3 regions of the Streptomyces sp. NPDC059743 genome follow, and region 1 is predicted to be linked to each of the others. Evidence: predicted binding sites of a transcription regulator. Region 1 holds the regulator's gene; each other region holds the start of a gene.
The links. The regulator HrcA, encoded in region 1, represses chaperone genes, less so after heat shock. The targets are predictions, from matches to a motif close to TTNGCACTCNGNNNNNCNGAGTGCNAA.

Region 1 (5,596 bases):
ATGCAGAGCGCGAAGCAGCACGTACTGAAGGTCCTGGACCGTACGCACACGCCCGGACGGCCCGAGGAGTGCGTCGCGGAGGCCCGTGCGGCCGGGTTCGAGCATGTGAACCTCGATCTGATCTACGGGACGCCCGGGGAGAGCGACGACGACTGGCGCGAGTCGTTGGCGGCGGCGGTGGGCGCCGGACCCGACCATGTGTCGGCGTACGCGCTGATCGTGGAGGAGGGCACGGGACTGGCGCGGCGGATCCGGCGCGGCGAGGTCCCGATGACGGACGACGACGAGCACGCGGACCGGTATCTGATCGCGGACGCGGTGCTGGCGGAGGCGGGCTTCTCCTGGTATGAGGTGTCGAACTGGGCCACCTCGGAGGCGGCCCGCTGTCTGCACAACGAGCTGTACTGGCGCGGTGCGGACTGGTGGGGCGCGGGCCCGGGCGCCCACAGCCATATGGGCGGCGTGCGCTGGTGGAACGTCAAGCACCCGGGCGCGTACGCGGCGGCGCTGGCGGAGGGCCGCTCGCCCGGCGCGGGCCGGGAGATCCTCTCGGCGGAGGACCGCCGGGTGGAACGCGTCCTGCTCGAACTGCGCCTGTCCTCCGGCTGCGAACTCTCCCTCCTGCGCCCGGACGGCCTGACCGCCTCCCGCCGAGCCCTGACCGACGGCCTCCTGGAGCCGGGCCCGTACGAGAAGGGCCGAGCGGTCCTGACGCTACGGGGCCGCCTACTGGCGGACGCGGTGGTGAGGGACTTGGTGGACTGACCACTCGCGGATGGATCGCTCCCGGATTGATCACTCGCCGGAGTGAATCCGAGACGGTTCGGGGCAGTTCTGCCTACGCTGTCCCTAGGCTGCCGCTGACAGAAAAGCGGCGGATTGCGGAGGTTCACGGAGATGACCGCTGTGGATGAGCGACCCATCACTCGCGCCACTCGCGCCGCGAAGACCTTTGAGGACCTGGAGGTTCCCGAAGGTTACAAAGCGGAACTCCTCAGGGGGGACATCGTGATGATGGCGGGGCCCGACCGGGTCCACAATGCGATCGTGGAGCTCGTGCAGGACCAGATTCCACGCAAGAACTGGCGCCGCATGCAGACTCAGGACATCGCCATCCCCGGTGAGGAGAGCGAGCCGCAGCCCGACCTCGTCATTCTCGAACGGGTCGCCAAGATCGGTCCTGGACGGCTCATCCCCGCCGCTGATATCACCATGCTGCTGGAAGTGGTCTCCAAGACCAGCGTCGACCGCGACTACGGCGAGAAGCGTTCCATGTACGCGGCGGGCAGGGTGCCCGCCTACCTGATCATCGACCCGACGGAGCAGCAGTGCGTGCTGCTCACCGAGCCGGTCGGCAGCGGCGAGGCCGCTGATTACCGGGTGGAGCGAACCACCAAGTTCGGCGATCCTGTGCCCCTGGATCTGCTCGGTGTCGAGCTCGACACCTCGGAGTTCGAGACGCTTCCCCCGGTCAAGCGTCACCGCCGACCGTGACGAAGTCGATCAGTTCCTCCACCCGGCCCAGCAGTGCCGGTTCCAGGTCCCGGTAGGTCCGGACCCGGGACAGGATTTGCTGCCACGCCGCTCCCGTGTTCTCCGGCCAGCCCAGTGCGCGGCAGACGCCCGTCTTCCAGTCCTCGCCTCTCGGGACCGAGGGCCATCCCGGGATGCCCACCGACGACGGCTTCACCGCCTCCCAGACGTCGATGTACGGGTGACCCACCACCAGGACGTCGGGGCCGGTCACCGCCGCCGCGATACGGGACTCCTTCGAGCCCGGTACCAGATGGTCGACCAGGACGCCCAGCCTCGCGTCCGGTGCCGGGCCGAACTCGGCGACGACGGCCGGGAGATCGTCGATACCGCCCAGATACTCGACGACCACGCCCTCGACGCGCAGATCGTCGCCCCACACCTTCTCCACCAGCTCCGCGTCGTGCCGGCCCTCGACGTAGATACGGCCGGCCCGCGCCACCCGCGCACGGGCCCCGGGCACGGCCACCGAGCCGGAGGCCGTACGGGTCGGGCGCGCCGGGCCCGCCGCCGTCGGACGCACCAGCGTGACCATCCGCCCGTCGAGCAGAAATCCGCCCGGAACCAGCGGAAACACCCGGTGCTTGCCGAACCGGTCCTCCAGCGTCACCGTCGGGCCCTCCGCGGTCTTCTCGCAGCGGACCACCGCACCGCAGAAGCCCGTCGACACCTCCTCGACCACCAGATCCGGATCCGGCTCCGCCGGAACCTCGGGCGCGGGCGTGGACTTCTTCCACGGAGGCGTCAGATCGGGGCTGTAGCTACGCATTCGCAAGACGATAGGCGGCACGGGCCGGTACGGCTACGACACCCCGAACCGTGCCGCCAGCGCGTCGCGTTGCGCTCGTACGAACGCTGCGTCCACCACCGCGCCATGGCCCGGTACATACACCGCGTCCTCGCCTCCCAGCGCCAGCAGCCGGTCCAGGGCGGCCGGCCAGCGCGCCGGGATCGCGTCCGGGCCCGCCTGCGGCTCACCGGACTCCTCCACCAGATCGCCGCAGAAAACCACGGAGCGAGCCACGGAGCGAGCGACCGAGGCGCGTTCTGACGCGCCCACCGAAGCGCCCACCGCACTGCCCGTCGAAGCGCCCACCGAAGCCTCCGCCACCAGCACCGCCAGATCGTGCGCCGTATGACCTGGACCGGCATTCACCAGCACCGCCCGCCGGTCGCCGCCCAGCTCCAAGGTGAACAGTCCCGACACCTCGTGCCGAGGCGGCACCAGCGCCTCCACCGCCCGCGCCGTCTCCTCCGCGTCCGCCCCGAGGCGTACGGCCTCCTCGTACAGGCCCGACGGCCCCGGCCCCGGCCCTGGCCCGCGCGCCGCCAGCAGCCGCGCCATGCCCACCGCTCCGTACACCTCCACCTCCGCCTCCGGAAACGCCGCAGTCCCCAGCACATGGTCGAAGTGCGGATGGCTGAGTGCGATATGCGTCACGTGCCGGCCGCCGCCCAGCAGCGCCCGCACCTCCGCGCCGAGTTCGGCGCCCTCACGGACCGTCGAGCCCGTGTCGTACAGCAGGACGGCGTCCACGCCGACGACCAGTCCGGCCGTCGCGTCCCACCGCGGCAGCCGTCGCCGTCCCACTCCCGCTCCCAGCCGCTCCCAGCCGTGTTCTTCCCAACAGAGGTCCATACCAGGACGCTACGGGACGCTACGGAAACGGCGCCTTCGCCGACGGGCCTGATCGGGCGGTACCGTGTTCGGCCGCCCTTGCTCCGGGCGTACCCCACGGCCGTACACTTACGGGGGGAGTGCTGGCACTCCTTGTGAGTGAGTGCCAAAGCGAGTGCCGACGAGTGCTTGGAAGAGTGCCGAACAGGCCAAGAAGTGAGTACCGGGCCGGGAACGACGACCAGAGCTGGAGGTGTGCGCCATGCTCAGCGAACGCAGACTCGAGGTGCTGCGCGCCATCGTCCAGGACTATGTCGGCACCGAGGAGCCCGTCGGCTCCAAGGCGCTCACCGAGCGCCACAAGCTCGGTGTCTCACCGGCGACCGTCCGCAATGACATGGCGGTGCTGGAGGACGAGGGCTTCATCGCCCAGCCGCACACCAGCGCGGGACGCATCCCGACCGACAAGGGCTACCGGCTCTTCGTCGACAAGCTGGCCGGTGTCAAACCGCTCTCCTCGCCGGAGCGCCGGGCCATCCAGAACTTCCTGGACGGCGCCGTCGATCTGGACGATGTCGTGGGCCGTACGGTACGGCTGCTGGCGCAGCTCACCCGGCAGGTCGCCGTCGTCCAGTATCCCTCGCTGACGCGCTCGACGGTGCGGCACGTGGAGCTGCTGGCGCTCGCGCCCGCCCGGCTGATGCTCGTCCTGATCACGGACACGGGACGGGTCGAGCAGCGTATGGTCGACGCTCCCTCGCCCTTCGGCGAGACCTCGCTCGCGGATCTCCGCGCCCGGCTCAACAGCCGGATCGTCGGGCGCCGCTTCGCGGATGTCCCGCAGCTCGTGCAGGACCTGCCCGACTCGTTCGAGCAGGAGGACCGCGGCGTGGTGTCCACCGTGCTCGCGACCCTGCTCGAAACCCTGGTCGAGGAGACCGAGGAGCGGCTGATGATCGGCGGTACGGCCAACATCACCCGCTTCGGACACGACTTCCCTCTGACCATCCGGCCGGTGCTGGAGGCGCTGGAGGAGCATGTGGTGCTCCTCAAGCTGCTCGGCGAGGCCAAGGATCCCGGTATGACCGTACGTATCGGGCACGAGAACGCCCATGAGGGACTCAACTCCACGTCCGTCGTCGCGGTCGGCTACGGTTCGGGCGACGAGGCAGTCGCCAAACTCGGCGTGGTCGGACCGACCCGCATGGACTACCCCGGAACGATGGGAGCGGTACGCGCAGTGGCACGTTACGTCGGACAGATCCTGGCGGAGTCGTAAGTGGCCACGGACTACTACGCCGTACTAGGCGTACGCCGCGACGCATCTCAGGATGAGATCAAGAAGGCATTCCGGCGGCTCGCGCGCGAGCTGCATCCGGATGTCAATCCCGATCCCAAGACGCAGGAGCGCTTCAAGGAGATCAACGCCGCGTACGAGGTGCTGTCGGACCCGCAGAAGAAACAGGTCTACGACCTCGGCGGCGATCCTCTCTCGGCGAACGGCGGCGGTGGCCCCGGCGGCTTCGGAGCCGGTGGTTTCGGCAACTTCTCCGACATCATGGACGCGTTCTTCGGTACGGCGTCGCAGCGCGGCCCGCGGTCGCGGACACGGCGCGGCCAGGACGCGATGATCCGGCTGGAGATCGACCTCAACGAGGCGGCCTTCGGTACGACGAAGGACATCCAGGTCGACACGGCCGTGGTCTGTACGACCTGTTCCGGCGAGGGCGCGGCGCCCGGCACCTCGGCGCAGACCTGTGACATGTGCCGTGGCCGTGGCGAGGTCTCGCAGGTCACCCGGTCCTTCCTGGGCCAGGTCATGACCTCGCGGCCGTGCCCGCAGTGCCAGGGCTTCGGTACGGTCGTGCCGACGCCGTGTCCCGAGTGCGCGGGCGATGGACGTATCCGTTCGCGCCGTACGCTCACGGTCAAGATCCCGGCCGGTGTCGACAACGGCACCCGTATCCAGCTCGCGGGCGAGGGCGAGGTCGGGCCGGGCGGCGGTCCCGCCGGTGATCTGTATGTCGAGATCCATGAGCTGGCGCACGCGGTGTTCCAGCGGCGCGGCGACGATCTGCACTGCACGGTCACCATCCCGATGACGGCGGCGGCGCTGGGCACGAAGTGTCCGCTGGAGACGCTGGACGGGCTGGAGGAGATCGACGTACGGCCGGGCACGCAGTCGGGCCAGTCGATCCCGCTGCACGGGCGCGGTATCACGCATCTGCGCGGTGGCGGCCGAGGCGATCTGATCGTGCATGTCGAGGTGATGACTCCGTCGAAGCTGGACCCGGAGCAGGAGCGGCTGCTGCGCGAACTGGCGCAGCTCCGCGGCGAGGAACGCCCTACGGGCCAGTTCCAGCCGGGCCAGCAGGGTCTGTTCTCCAGGTTGAAGGATGCGTTCAACGGTCGGTAGGCGGGTGTCGGCCGGGGGTCCGGGGGTGG
Region 2 (5,596 bases), on a different contig from region 1:
TGACCGACCTCCAGTAGCCGCGCACCGTCCGTTGTTGCGTGTTGCGCAACTGCACGACTCTTTGCGGTCGTTACGCCTTCACCGGGTGCCCGAGCAGCATGGTCGGGGCGCCCGCGACCCGGGTCAGGAACACCGTCGACGCGTGCGGGCCCTTGAGTTTCAGACGGCGGCGCAGTTCCTCCGGTTCCACGGCGGAGCCGCGCTTCTTCACCGTCAGGACACCGACTTCGCGTTCGCGCAGCAGAGCCTTGAGTTTCTTGAGGCCGAAAGGGAGTTCATCGGTGATCTCGTAGGCGGTGGCGTACGAGGTCGGGCGCAGCTCGTCGGCCGTGATGTACGCGATCGTCTCGTCGAGCAGTCCGCCGTCCAGCTTTTCGGCCACCTCGGCGACCAGATGCGCGCGGATGACGGCGCCGTCGGGCTCGTACAGAAAGTGGCCGGTTCTGCGGACGGGCGGATCAGGCAGGCCGCGGCCGGTGAGCGTCACCGCAGTAGTGGGAAGAGCGCCGGCCTCCCCGCCGAGCCCGCCATCGAGCAGAGTGGCGCGGCGGCTGCCCGGCGTGACGGAGCCGGGCGTTCCGCCGTGCCAGAGCACCGCCTCCTTGACATCGCCGCCGTCCGAGATCCACTCGGCCTCGAAGTCGTCGGGAATCAGCTCGTGCGGAATGCCGGGCGCGATCTTGACCGCGCCCGTGCCGGCCCGGCGTACCGCCTCGACCGCCCATGACAGAGGCGGTGAGTACGCCTCCGGATCGAAGATCCGGCCTCGGCCGCCGCGCCGCGCGGGATCGATGAACAGCGCCCGCGCTCCCGTCAGGTCGTACTCCAGTACATCCGCCCGTGTCACCGTCACCGGCGGTGCGTCCGGGGCCAGGGTACGTACGTTCTCGGCGGCGATCTCGCAGGTCAGCGGATCGAGATCGACGGCGGTCACGGCGAGGCCCGCGCGCGCGAACTCGATCGCGTCGCCGCCGATGCCGCAGCACAGATCCATGACCCGGGGCTCCGGCGCGAGCGCGCGGAACCGGGCAGCCCGGTAGGCGGCGACGGTGCCGCGCGTGGCCTGCTCGATTCCGTTCGGCGTGAAGTACATGCGGTACGCGTCCCGTGCGCCGAATTTCGCCACTCCGCGCTGACGCAGCCGCGCCTGGGCCAGCGCCGCCGAGACCAGCTCCGCCGGGTGCTCGCGGCGCAGCCGGGTGGCGAGGGCGAGTTCGCCGGCCGGGTCGTGGTCGCGCAGTTCGGCGAGGAGCGCCTGGCCCTCGGCGGAGAGCAGCGGCGCGAGGAGGGCGGAGGGAGGAAGCAGCGGGGCGTGCGAGGGCGAGAGCGCGGGAGTGGGAGTCGGCGCGGGAGTGGCAGGAACGCGGTCGGTCACCCGGTCCATTGTGGGCCAGCCGGGGGATGGTGCGCGCCCGGGCGGCGGTGTCGGCCGGGCGCGGGCATCGCGCGCTGACAGGATGCGACACCATGCAACTAGTACGACAAAACGAAGAAATGATGGCAAAGGTGGCGGAGATGGCGAAGGGGGACGGGAGCGGCAGGGGCGGGAGTGGTGGGGACGGAGGCGGTCCGGGCGGGAGAGCCAAGGACGGGAGCGCCAGCAGGAGCACCAACGGAAGCGGTAACGGGATCGCCGCGCAGGCCACGAAAAACCAGCCCAGCCGACGCAGCCGACGCGGACGCACCGTCGCCGCGGCGCTGCTCGTCGGTGCGATCGGCTCGGGATGCGCCGCCGGAGCCGGCGAGGTGCCCAAGCCCGCCGCCGCCGGGCGCCCTGGCCTGCCGGGCGGGCCCGGCCACGGCGCCCAGGAGGCGCAGAAGGAGGCCCCGGCCGGCATGATCGCCGGTTACGCCGACAACCTCCGCCGCAACCAGGCGGCCCGTGCGATCGCGGCCAAGAAGTGGGGGCTCAGCGCCACTCCGCTGCCCGCGCCCAGGCCGCCGACCGTCAAGCCGGCCATCACCACCCGCGAGGGCTTCGAGGTCCAGGACAGCGAGGATCTGCCGCCGATCTTCACCACCGTCCCGACCAAGGACAAGGTCGTCTTCCTGACCATCGACGACGGCTCGGAGAAGGATCCCGAGCTGCTGCGGATGATGAGCGAGCTGAAGATCCCGTACACCGCCTTCCTCAGTGACTACGTCATCAGCAACAACTACGACTACTTCAAGAAGATGCAGGACAACGGGGTGACGCTGAACAACCACACCCTCAACCATCCCTATCTGCCCGGTCTGTCCTACGACGAGCAGAAGCGGGAGATCTGCGGCCAGCAGGACAAGCTCCAGCAGCGGTACGGGCACCGGCCCACGCTCTTCCGGCCGCCGTTCGGCAACTACAACCGCGACACGCTGGTGGCCGCCAAGGAGTGCGGTGTGAAGGCCGCACCTCTGTGGGCGTCGGAGGCATTTCCCGACCACATGGAGTGGCGTGAGTGGGACAAGGACATGCACCCCGGGGACATCATCCTCACCCACTTCCGCGGCCCGGACGAGTGGGCGGGCTCCATGCCCGACATGATCCGGCAGGTGATGAAGGTGATCACGGACAAGGGCTACGCCGTGGGCAAGCTGGAGGACTACGTATGACACCGCTGGAGGAGTACGTATGACACCGGAGGCGCTGCTATGAGGCTCGGGGAGGACGCATGCGGCCCGGTCGCTCCGGTCGCTCCCGTCGCGTCGGTCGCTCCGGCGGGCACGGCACGTACGCGCCGTGGGGCCACGGGAGGCCGTACGAGGGCTGAGTACCGGCTGCTGGCCGGCGCGCTGGCGGCCGGCGCGCTCATCACCGCCGGCTGCGCGCAGTCGTCCGATCCGGTGGATCCGATCGAACGGCTCGGCCGCAAGGCGGCGCAGAAGGTCGGCCCGCACACGCCGCCCTCGGTGCCGGGAGCGGACGGCAGGCCGAGCGCCGTACGGCTCGCTCCGCAGCCCCGGGAGATGTGCCCCGGGGAGGAACGTCCAGCCCTGGACCCGGACCCGGGCGTGGGCCCCGGCGGCCCCGGCGTGAACGCGGGAGCCCGGCTGTGAGCGCAGGGACCCCAGCGGCGCGCGCCCAGCCGTACACGCGACGGCGCGCGCCCGGTGGTGCGCGCCGCCGCGCCGCTGCGTAGCCCTGTACGCCGTCGCGTAAGCGTGTGCGCCGCTCGTACGGCCGTACGGAATCCAGGGCCCCGCATGCGCGTTTCCGTATTGAGACAGAACCGCCACGCCCAGCCGTATTGGCACTCCGCTTGACCGAGTGCTAACCGCGGTCATAGTCTCGGGTCTGGCACTCCCCAATGGAGAGTGCCAAAGCGCGACTGGCAGGTCCGGCACCCGCGACGACGGATCGACCTGGTCGCCACCCTCAGACAGTTAACCCCGTGAGATCTCCGAAGGGGGAGGTCGGATCGTGACGACCGCCAGCACCAAGGTTGCCATCAAGCCGCTCGAGGACCGCATTGTGGTCCAGCCGCTCGACGCCGAGCAGACCACGGCCTCTGGCCTGGTTATCCCGGACACCGCCAAGGAGAAGCCCCAGGAGGGCGTCGTCCTGGCTGTCGGTCCGGGCCGTTTCGAGAACGGCGAGCGGCTCCCGCTCGACGTTTCCGTCGGCGATGTCGTTCTGTACAGCAAGTACGGCGGCACCGAGGTGAAGTACAGCGGCGAGGAGTACCTCGTCCTCTCGGCTCGCGACGTGCTCGCGATCATCGAGAAGTAATCACCCACGTTCGAGTTTGCTTGTGAACCGCGCCCCTGGCCGCCCTGCGATTGCCGGGCGGACAGGGGCGCGGTTCGTGTGAGAGGACAGAGAAAGCTCCCATGGCGAAGATCCTGAAGTTCGACGAGGACGCCCGTCGCGCCCTCGAGCGCGGCGTCAACAAGCTTGCCGACACGGTGAAGGTGACGATCGGCCCCAAGGGCCGCAATGTCGTCATCGACAAGAAGTTCGGCGCCCCCACCATCACCAACGACGGTGTCACGATCGCCCGCGAGGTCGAGCTCGACGACCCGTACGAGAACCTGGGCGCGCAGCTCGTGAAGGAGGTGGCGACCAAGACCAACGACATCGCGGGTGACGGCACCACCACCGCCACGGTGCTGGCCCAGGCGCTGGTCCGCGAGGGCCTGCGCAATGTCGCCGCCGGCGCCTCCCCGGCCGCCCTGAAGAAGGGCATCGACGCCGCGGTCAAGGCCGTCTCCGACGAGCTGCTCGCGACCGCCCGTCCGATCGAGGACAAGTCCGACATCGCCGCCGTGGCCGCGCTCTCCGCGCAGGACCAGCAGGTCGGCGAGCTGATCGCCGAGGCGATGGACAAGGTCGGCAAGGACGGTGTCATCACCGTCGAGGAGTCCAACACCTTCGGTCTGGAGCTGGACTTCACCGAGGGCATGGCCTTCGACAAGGGCTACCTCTCGCCGTACATGGTCACCGACCAGGAGCGTATGGAGGCCGTCCTCGACGACCCGTACATCCTGGTCCACCAGGGCAAGATCTCCTCCATCCAGGACCTGCTGCCGCTGCTGGAGAAGGTCATCCAGGCGGGTGGCTCCAAGCCGCTGCTGATCATCGCCGAGGACGTCGAGGGCGAGGCGCTCTCCACCCTCGTCGTCAACAAGATCCGCGGCACCTTCAACGCGGTCGCGGTGAAGGCTCCCGGCTTCGGTGACCGCCGCAAGGCCATGCTCGGCGACATCGCCACCCTCACGGGCGCGACCGTCATCGCCGAGGAGGTCGGCCTCAAGCTCGACCAGGCCGGTCTGGACGTGCTGGGCGCCGCCCGTCGCGTCACCATCTCCAAGGACGACACGACCATCGTCGACGGCGGCGGCAACTCCTCCGACGTCGCGGGCCGTATCAACCAGATCAAGGCCGAGATCGAGGGCACGGACTCCGACTGGGACCGCGAGAAGCTCCAGGAGCGCCTCGCGAAGCTGGCCGGCGGTGTGTGCGTGATCAAGGTCGGCGCCGCCACCGAGGTGGAGCTGAAGGAGAAGAAGCACCGTCTGGAGGACGCCATCTCCGCGACCCGCGCCGCGGTCGAGGAGGGCATCGTCTCCGGTGGTGGCTCCGCCCTGGTGCACGCGGCCAAGGTGCTGGAGGGCAACCTCGGCAAGGAGGGCGACGAGGCCACCGGTGTCGCGGTCGTCCGCCGCGCCGTGGTCGAGCCGCTGCGCTGGATCGCCGAGAACGCCGGTCTTGAGGGCTACGTCATCACCGCGAAGGTGGCGGAGCAGGACAAGGGCCACGGCTTCAACGCGGCCACCGGCGAGTACGTCGACCTGGTGAAGGCCGGCGTCATCGACCCGGTGAAGGTCACCCGTTCCGCGCTGGAGAACGCCGCGTCCATCGCGTCGCTGCTGCTCACGACCGAGACCCTGGTCGTCGAGAAGCCGGCCGAGGAAGAGGGCGACGCGGGCCACGGCGGCCACGGCCACAGCCACTGATCGGCCTTTGCGGCTGAACCGCCGCCGCTCTCGCGGAGGTGGTTGCTCGCCGCCGTGGTTCCTCAATTGATGGTTACGGTGAGGAATCAGGCCCGGTACTCCTGCGGGGGTACCGGGCCTCGCGCGTTACGGAGGCCTACCGCGGCCCGTACTTGCGGCCCGT
Region 3 (5,596 bases), on a different contig from region 1:
GGATCACAGCTCACGAAGATCGACAAGGGCCTCCAGGAACTGATCAGGCTGGGGCTCGTGGAGGACCGGCCGTACAAGATCTTCGGCGCCCAGGCCGAGGGCTGCTCGCCGGTGTCCACCGCCTTCAAGGCCGGGCACGATGTCGTACGGCCGCAGAAGCCCAACACCATCGCCAAGTCCCTGGCGATCGGCAATCCGGCCGACGGCCCGTACGTCCTGGACATCGCCCGCCGCACCGGCGGCGCGGTCGAGGACGTCAACGATGAGCAGATCGTCGACGCGATCAAGCTGCTGGCGCGCACCGAGGGCATCTTCGCGGAGACCGCGGGCGGAGTGACCGTCGGTGTGACCAAGAAGCTGATCGAGGCCGGAGTGCTCGATCCGGCGCTGACGACCGTCGTCCTCAACACCGGTGACGGACTGAAGACTCTGGACGCGGTGGCGCCGACGACGGGCCCGACCGCGACCATCCGCCCGAGCCTGGACGCGTTCCGCGACGCCGGCCTGGCCCGCTGACCTGACCTGATTTGGCCCGGCCCGGCCTGGCCCGCTGATCCCGACGACGTTACGGAAGACGGAAGGCAGAACACCACTATGAGCGTCAATGTCCGCATCCCCACCATTCTCCGTACGTACACCGGCGGCAAGGCCGAGGTTCCGGCGGAGGGGGCGACTCTCTCCGAGGTCATTCAGTCCCTGGAGGCCAGCCATCCCGGTATCGCCGCGCGAGTCCTGGACGATCAGGGCAAGTTGCGCCGGTTTGTGAATGTGTACGTGAACGACGACGACGTCCGCTTCGAGCAGGGCCTGGAGACCGCGACTCCGGCGGGCGCGGGCGTCTCGATCATCCCGGCGGTCGCCGGAGGCTGAGCTTCGGCGTGGCTTCCGCGTGGCTTCGGCTTAGCTTCGTCGTCGCGACGCCGAGCGACCGGCATGGCTCCCTCCGCAAGAGAAGCGGAGGGAGCCATTCTTTATGGTTGAACGCGATAGAGTGTGGGAACGCCCCTCCGCCGCCCATGTGGCGCGTGTATGAGAACGCGACAAGATAGGGCTGAAGTCCTGGTGCTGTTTGCACTGTAGGTGCGCTTTGCCCGGCCCGACTTGCCCGGGAACGCAGCGAATTCGTCGCTATGCGTGTTCAGCCATGCCCAGAATTCTCGTCCGATTGACCTGTTGCAGAGGGCAGTTGGGCAGATACATTCAGCCGCGGTCGACGCGTTCCGGCGCGAAGTGTGGCCCCTGGAAGGGCCAGTAATAGGGGAGTTAGGCATGGCTCAGGGCACCGTCAAGTGGTTCAACGCGGAGAAGGGATACGGCTTCATCGCGGTCGACGGTGGTGCGGATGTTTTCGTCCACTACAGCGCGATCCAGATGGACGGTTACCGCACCCTTGAAGAAGGTCAGCGAGTGGAGTTCGAGATCTCGCAGGGCCAGAAGGGTCCGCAGGCGGACATGGTCAAGCTCGCCGTCTGATCCCGGCGCGATCGGCCACCGACGCACTCAGTTCACGGCTCACGCCGAGGGGTCCGTATCCCGGAGACGGGATACGGGCCCTTCGTGCGTGCCCGGCCCTTCGTGCGTGTTCGGGCGTCACCTCGCGCGTGTCCGGGCGCGGGTGGGGTACGGGCGCGGGCGGGGGCCTGCGGATGGGGGCCTGTGGGTGGGGGCGCTTGCACTCTCGGGGGTCGAGTGCTAATCATTGGCGTTAGCACTCTGCGAGTGAGAGTGACAACTTAAGGACCGGGTCGGTGAGGCCCGAAGAGCCGGTGGGGCAAGGAACCGCACGGCTCTCAGGCCGTCCGTCGCGGGCGCCAGCGCGGTCCGGAGCAATCCACCCCCTGTCCGGGAGGACCACTTCACATGGCCAAGATCATCGCGTTCAACGAGGAGGCACGGCGCGGTCTCGAGCGCGGGATGAACCAGCTCGCCGACGCCGTCAAGGTCACCCTTGGCCCCAAGGGTCGCAACGTCGTCCTCGAGAAGAAGTGGGGCGCCCCCACGATCACCAACGATGGTGTGTCCATCGCCAAGGAGATCGAGCTCGAGGACCCGTACGAGAAGATCGGCGCCGAGCTGGTCAAGGAAGTCGCCAAGAAGACGGACGACGTCGCCGGCGACGGTACGACCACCGCGACCGTGCTGGCCCAGGCGCTCGTCCGCGAGGGCCTGCGCAACGTGGCCGCCGGCGCCAACCCGATGGCCCTCAAGCGTGGCATTGAGAAGGCCGTCGAGGCCGTCTCCGGCGCCCTGCTGGAGCAGGCCAAGGACGTGGAGACCAAGGAGCAGATCGCTTCGACCGCCTCCATCTCCGCCGCCGACACCCAGATCGGCGAGCTCATCGCCGAGGCCATGGACAAGGTCGGCAAGGAAGGCGTCATCACCGTCGAGGAGTCCCAGACCTTCGGTCTGGAGCTCGAACTGACGGAGGGCATGCGCTTCGACAAGGGCTACATCTCCGCGTACTTCGCCACCGACATGGAGCGTATGGAGGCGTCCCTGGACGACCCGTACCTCCTGATCGTCAACTCCAAGATCGGCAACGTGAAGGACCTCCTTCCGCTGCTGGAGAAGGTCATGCAGTCGGGCAAGCCGCTGCTGATCATCGCGGAGGACGTCGAGGGCGAGGCGCTGTCGACTCTGGTCGTCAACAAGATCCGTGGCACCTTCAAGTCCGTCGCCGTCAAGGCTCCGGGCTTCGGTGACCGCCGCAAGGCGATGCTCAACGACATCGCCATCCTCACCGGTGGCACGGTCATCTCCGAGGAGGTCGGCCTCAAGCTGGAGAACGCCGGTCTGGACCTGCTGGGCCGCGCCCGCAAGGTCGTCATCACCAAGGACGAGACCACCATCGTCGACGGTGCCGGTGACAGCGACCAGGTCGCCGGCCGGGTCAACCAGATCCGCGCCGAGATCGAGAACAGCGACTCGGACTACGACCGCGAGAAGCTCCAGGAGCGCCTGGCGAAGCTGGCCGGCGGCGTGGCCGTCATCAAGGCCGGTGCCGCGACCGAGGTCGAGCTGAAGGAGCGCAAGCACCGCATCGAGGACGCGGTGCGCAACGCCAAGGCCGCCGTCGAGGAGGGCATCGTCGCCGGTGGCGGCGTGGCTCTGCTCCAGGCCGCTTCGGTTTTCGAGAAGCTTGAGCTCGAGGGCGACGAGGCGACCGGCGCCAACGCCGTCAAGCTCGCGCTGGAGGCTCCGCTCAAGCAGATCGCCATCAACGGTGGTCTTGAGGGCGGCGTCGTCGTCGAGAAGGTCCGCAACCTGACGGTCGGCCACGGTCTGAACGCCGCGACCGGCGAGTACGTCGACATGATCGCCGAGGGCATCATCGACCCGGCGAAGGTCACGCGGTCCGCGCTCCAGAACGCGGCCTCCATCGCCGCGCTGTTCCTGACCACCGAGGCCGTCATCGCCGACAAGCCGGAGAAGGCCGCCGCGGCTGCTCCGGGCGGTATGCCGGGCGGAGACATGGACTTCTGAGCCTGACGGCTCGGACCCGGTCCTGGTCCAGTTCCAGTTCCAGTACCGAGGGCGGCACCTCTTTCGAGGGGTGCCGCCCTCGGGCGTTTTCCGGTTCGGCAGCCTTCGGCTTTCGCGGCTTGCGGCTGGTAAGGATCCGCCGGGCTCATGACATATGAGAGGTGTGGAAACCTTTCGGACGACGGGGAGCGACGGGGGCCGTGCGCCCGACGGCGATCGCTCCGAGCGGTTCACGGCCATGTATGTACGCGAGCATCCGCGCGTATCGGCCTATGTCCACCGGCGGCTGGGCGACCGGAGCGCGGCGGAGGAACTGGCCGCGGAGGTCTTCAGGACCGCGTGGGAACGGATGGCCGCGGGCCATGAGACCAGCAGCGGCTGGCTGTTCGTCACCGCGCGCAATCTGCTGGGCAACCACTACCGCAAGAGCGCGCGCCTGACCGAACTCCACCGGCGCATCACCGACGAACTGCACCGCGCGCCCGCGTCCGGGCAGGACACCGCCGTACTGGACACTCTCGACCGGCTCCCGGACCGGCATCGGGATGTGCTGATGCTCAGTTACTGGGACGGGCTGAGCGCCGCCGAGATGAGCGAGGTCCTCGGCTGCGGGGTACCGGCGGTCTGGGTCCGGCTGCACCGGGCCCGTAAGGCGTTCCGAGACCTTTACGTACAGCCCGAGCCCGAGGAGTCGGCGTGATGCGTGTCAAGTCCCTGATCAAGCACGCCAACCCGGTGCCGGTGCCGGTCGCTTCCGAAGGCCGGGGCCGGCCGGGCAGGCGCGCCGTTCTGGTGGCGGCTCTCGCCGGCGGTACGGCCGCTGTCGTCGCGGGCGTCGCGCTGCTCGCGACCGGTCCCGGGGGAGCGCAGGCTCCCGGAGGCGGCGGCGCCGTCGCGGACCAGGCGTACTACGGAAGCACCGAGCAGTTGGAGGCGATGGCCGACGTGATCGTACGAGGCAGGCTCGGCCCCGGCCGCGAGGAGGACGCGGGCTCCGACCGCGGCGGAAGCAATTACACGGTCGCGCCGGTGGATGTCACGGCGACAGCCAAGGGCGAAGTGCCCGGAAACCGCCTCCAATTGTCCTACCTCACCCCGGGCACCGCCGCCGAGACGGCCCCGCTGACCGCCGGGAAGGAGTATGTCTTCCTGCTCACAAAGGACACCCCGACCACCGGAAGCCACTACCTCGTGAGCACCACCCAGGGCTGGTACGCAGTGACCACCGACGACCGCGCAACACCGGGCCCCGAGAACGACCTCCCGCTGAGCCCGACGGTACGGAGGGCGCTACGGCTCAGGGAGTGAGCGGGTGGGGTGAGCGGATGACCTGGTGACCTGGGTGACTCGCGTCAGCGGGTGTAGTCCTTGAGCTTCTCGGTCTCCAGGGTGACGCCGACGGGGTGGGGGAGCTTCACGGTCGCGCCGTACGCGTGCATGGCGCGGTTCTGGTACCCGCCTCCTTGCGGGGCGCTGTACACCACCACCTCCTGTGTGTCCCGGTCGATGAGCAGGTAGACGGGGATACCGGCTGCCGCGTAGCCGTCACGCTTCTCGACGCGGTCACGGAGATTCGTGTCGTGGTCGTGCGAGGTGACCTCGACCGTCATGAGAACACCGTCGGCCGGAGCCCATTCGCCGTGACCGACGAAGTTGTCGAAGGGCGCCAGCGCTCCGTCCGGGCGGGCGCGGCCGGTGCGGCAGGCCTCTGTGACCAGTCCCGGTTCCGGGTACAGCGCCAGTTCGGGACGTTGCCGCATGCACTCCGTCAGCAGCCACATCGTCATGGCTTTGCGGAGCTGGTCCGGCATGGGCTTGACCTCGACCCTTCCGTTGATGAATTCGAACTTCACCGTTTCGGGGGCCGTTCGGGCGACCTGTTCGAAGTCCTCGATGGACATCTGGGCGTGACGAGCAGTCCTGTGAACCGTCATACGTGTGTCCGTTCGGTTGGGCGGCGTGTTGCTGCGGCGCGGGCCAGGGCTGCGTGGGCGTGGACCTGGGTGGGTGGGAGTGCGGTTGGGGGCCGTACGGGTGGAGGTGTGCCTCGGCAGGTGCCGCACTCGCCGTCGAGCAGTGCTTCCGGGCGGCCCGGGGCGCCGCACTTGGCGCA

Region 2: a site for HrcA is predicted at 3,225-3,251, ahead of groES (co-chaperone GroES). Genes of this name have one in related genera too.
Region 3: a site for HrcA is predicted at 1,706-1,732, ahead of groL (chaperonin GroEL). Genes of this name have one in related genera too.

Annotation. Positions count from the first base shown of each region.
Region 1 is NZ_JBHWGS010000005.1:399,171-404,766, reverse strand. Features, by position in the region: gene hemW (radical SAM family heme chaperone HemW) at 1-765, shown strand, start outside; gene ACFV6H_RS12315 (Uma2 family endonuclease) at 898-1,494, shown strand; gene ACFV6H_RS12310 (DUF3097 domain-containing protein) at 1,472-2,302, opposite strand; gene ACFV6H_RS12305 (MBL fold metallo-hydrolase) at 2,336-3,172, opposite strand; gene hrcA (heat-inducible transcriptional repressor HrcA) at 3,414-4,430, shown strand; gene dnaJ (molecular chaperone DnaJ) at 4,431-5,567, shown strand.
Region 2 is NZ_JBHWGS010000013.1:59,140-64,735, reverse strand. Features, by position in the region: gene ACFV6H_RS23225 (hypothetical protein) at 1-17, shown strand, start outside; gene ACFV6H_RS23220 (methyltransferase domain-containing protein) at 71-1,384, opposite strand; gene ACFV6H_RS23215 (polysaccharide deacetylase family protein) at 1,516-2,589, shown strand; gene ACFV6H_RS23210 (hypothetical protein) at 2,629-3,033, shown strand; gene groES (co-chaperone GroES) at 3,398-3,706, shown strand; gene groL (chaperonin GroEL) at 3,808-5,433, shown strand; gene ACFV6H_RS23195 (SDR family NAD(P)-dependent oxidoreductase) at 5,570-5,596, opposite strand, start outside.
Region 3 is NZ_JBHWGS010000002.1:32,939-38,534, forward strand. Features, by position in the region: gene thrC (threonine synthase) at 1-516, shown strand, start outside; gene ACFV6H_RS03275 (ubiquitin-like small modifier protein 1) at 595-870, shown strand; gene ACFV6H_RS03280 (cold-shock protein) at 1,270-1,473, shown strand; gene groL (chaperonin GroEL) at 1,861-3,483, shown strand; gene ACFV6H_RS03290 (RNA polymerase sigma factor) at 3,647-4,183, shown strand; gene ACFV6H_RS03295 (hypothetical protein) at 4,183-4,791, shown strand; gene ACFV6H_RS03300 (Uma2 family endonuclease) at 4,836-5,417, opposite strand; gene ACFV6H_RS03305 (hypothetical protein) at 5,414-5,596, opposite strand, start outside.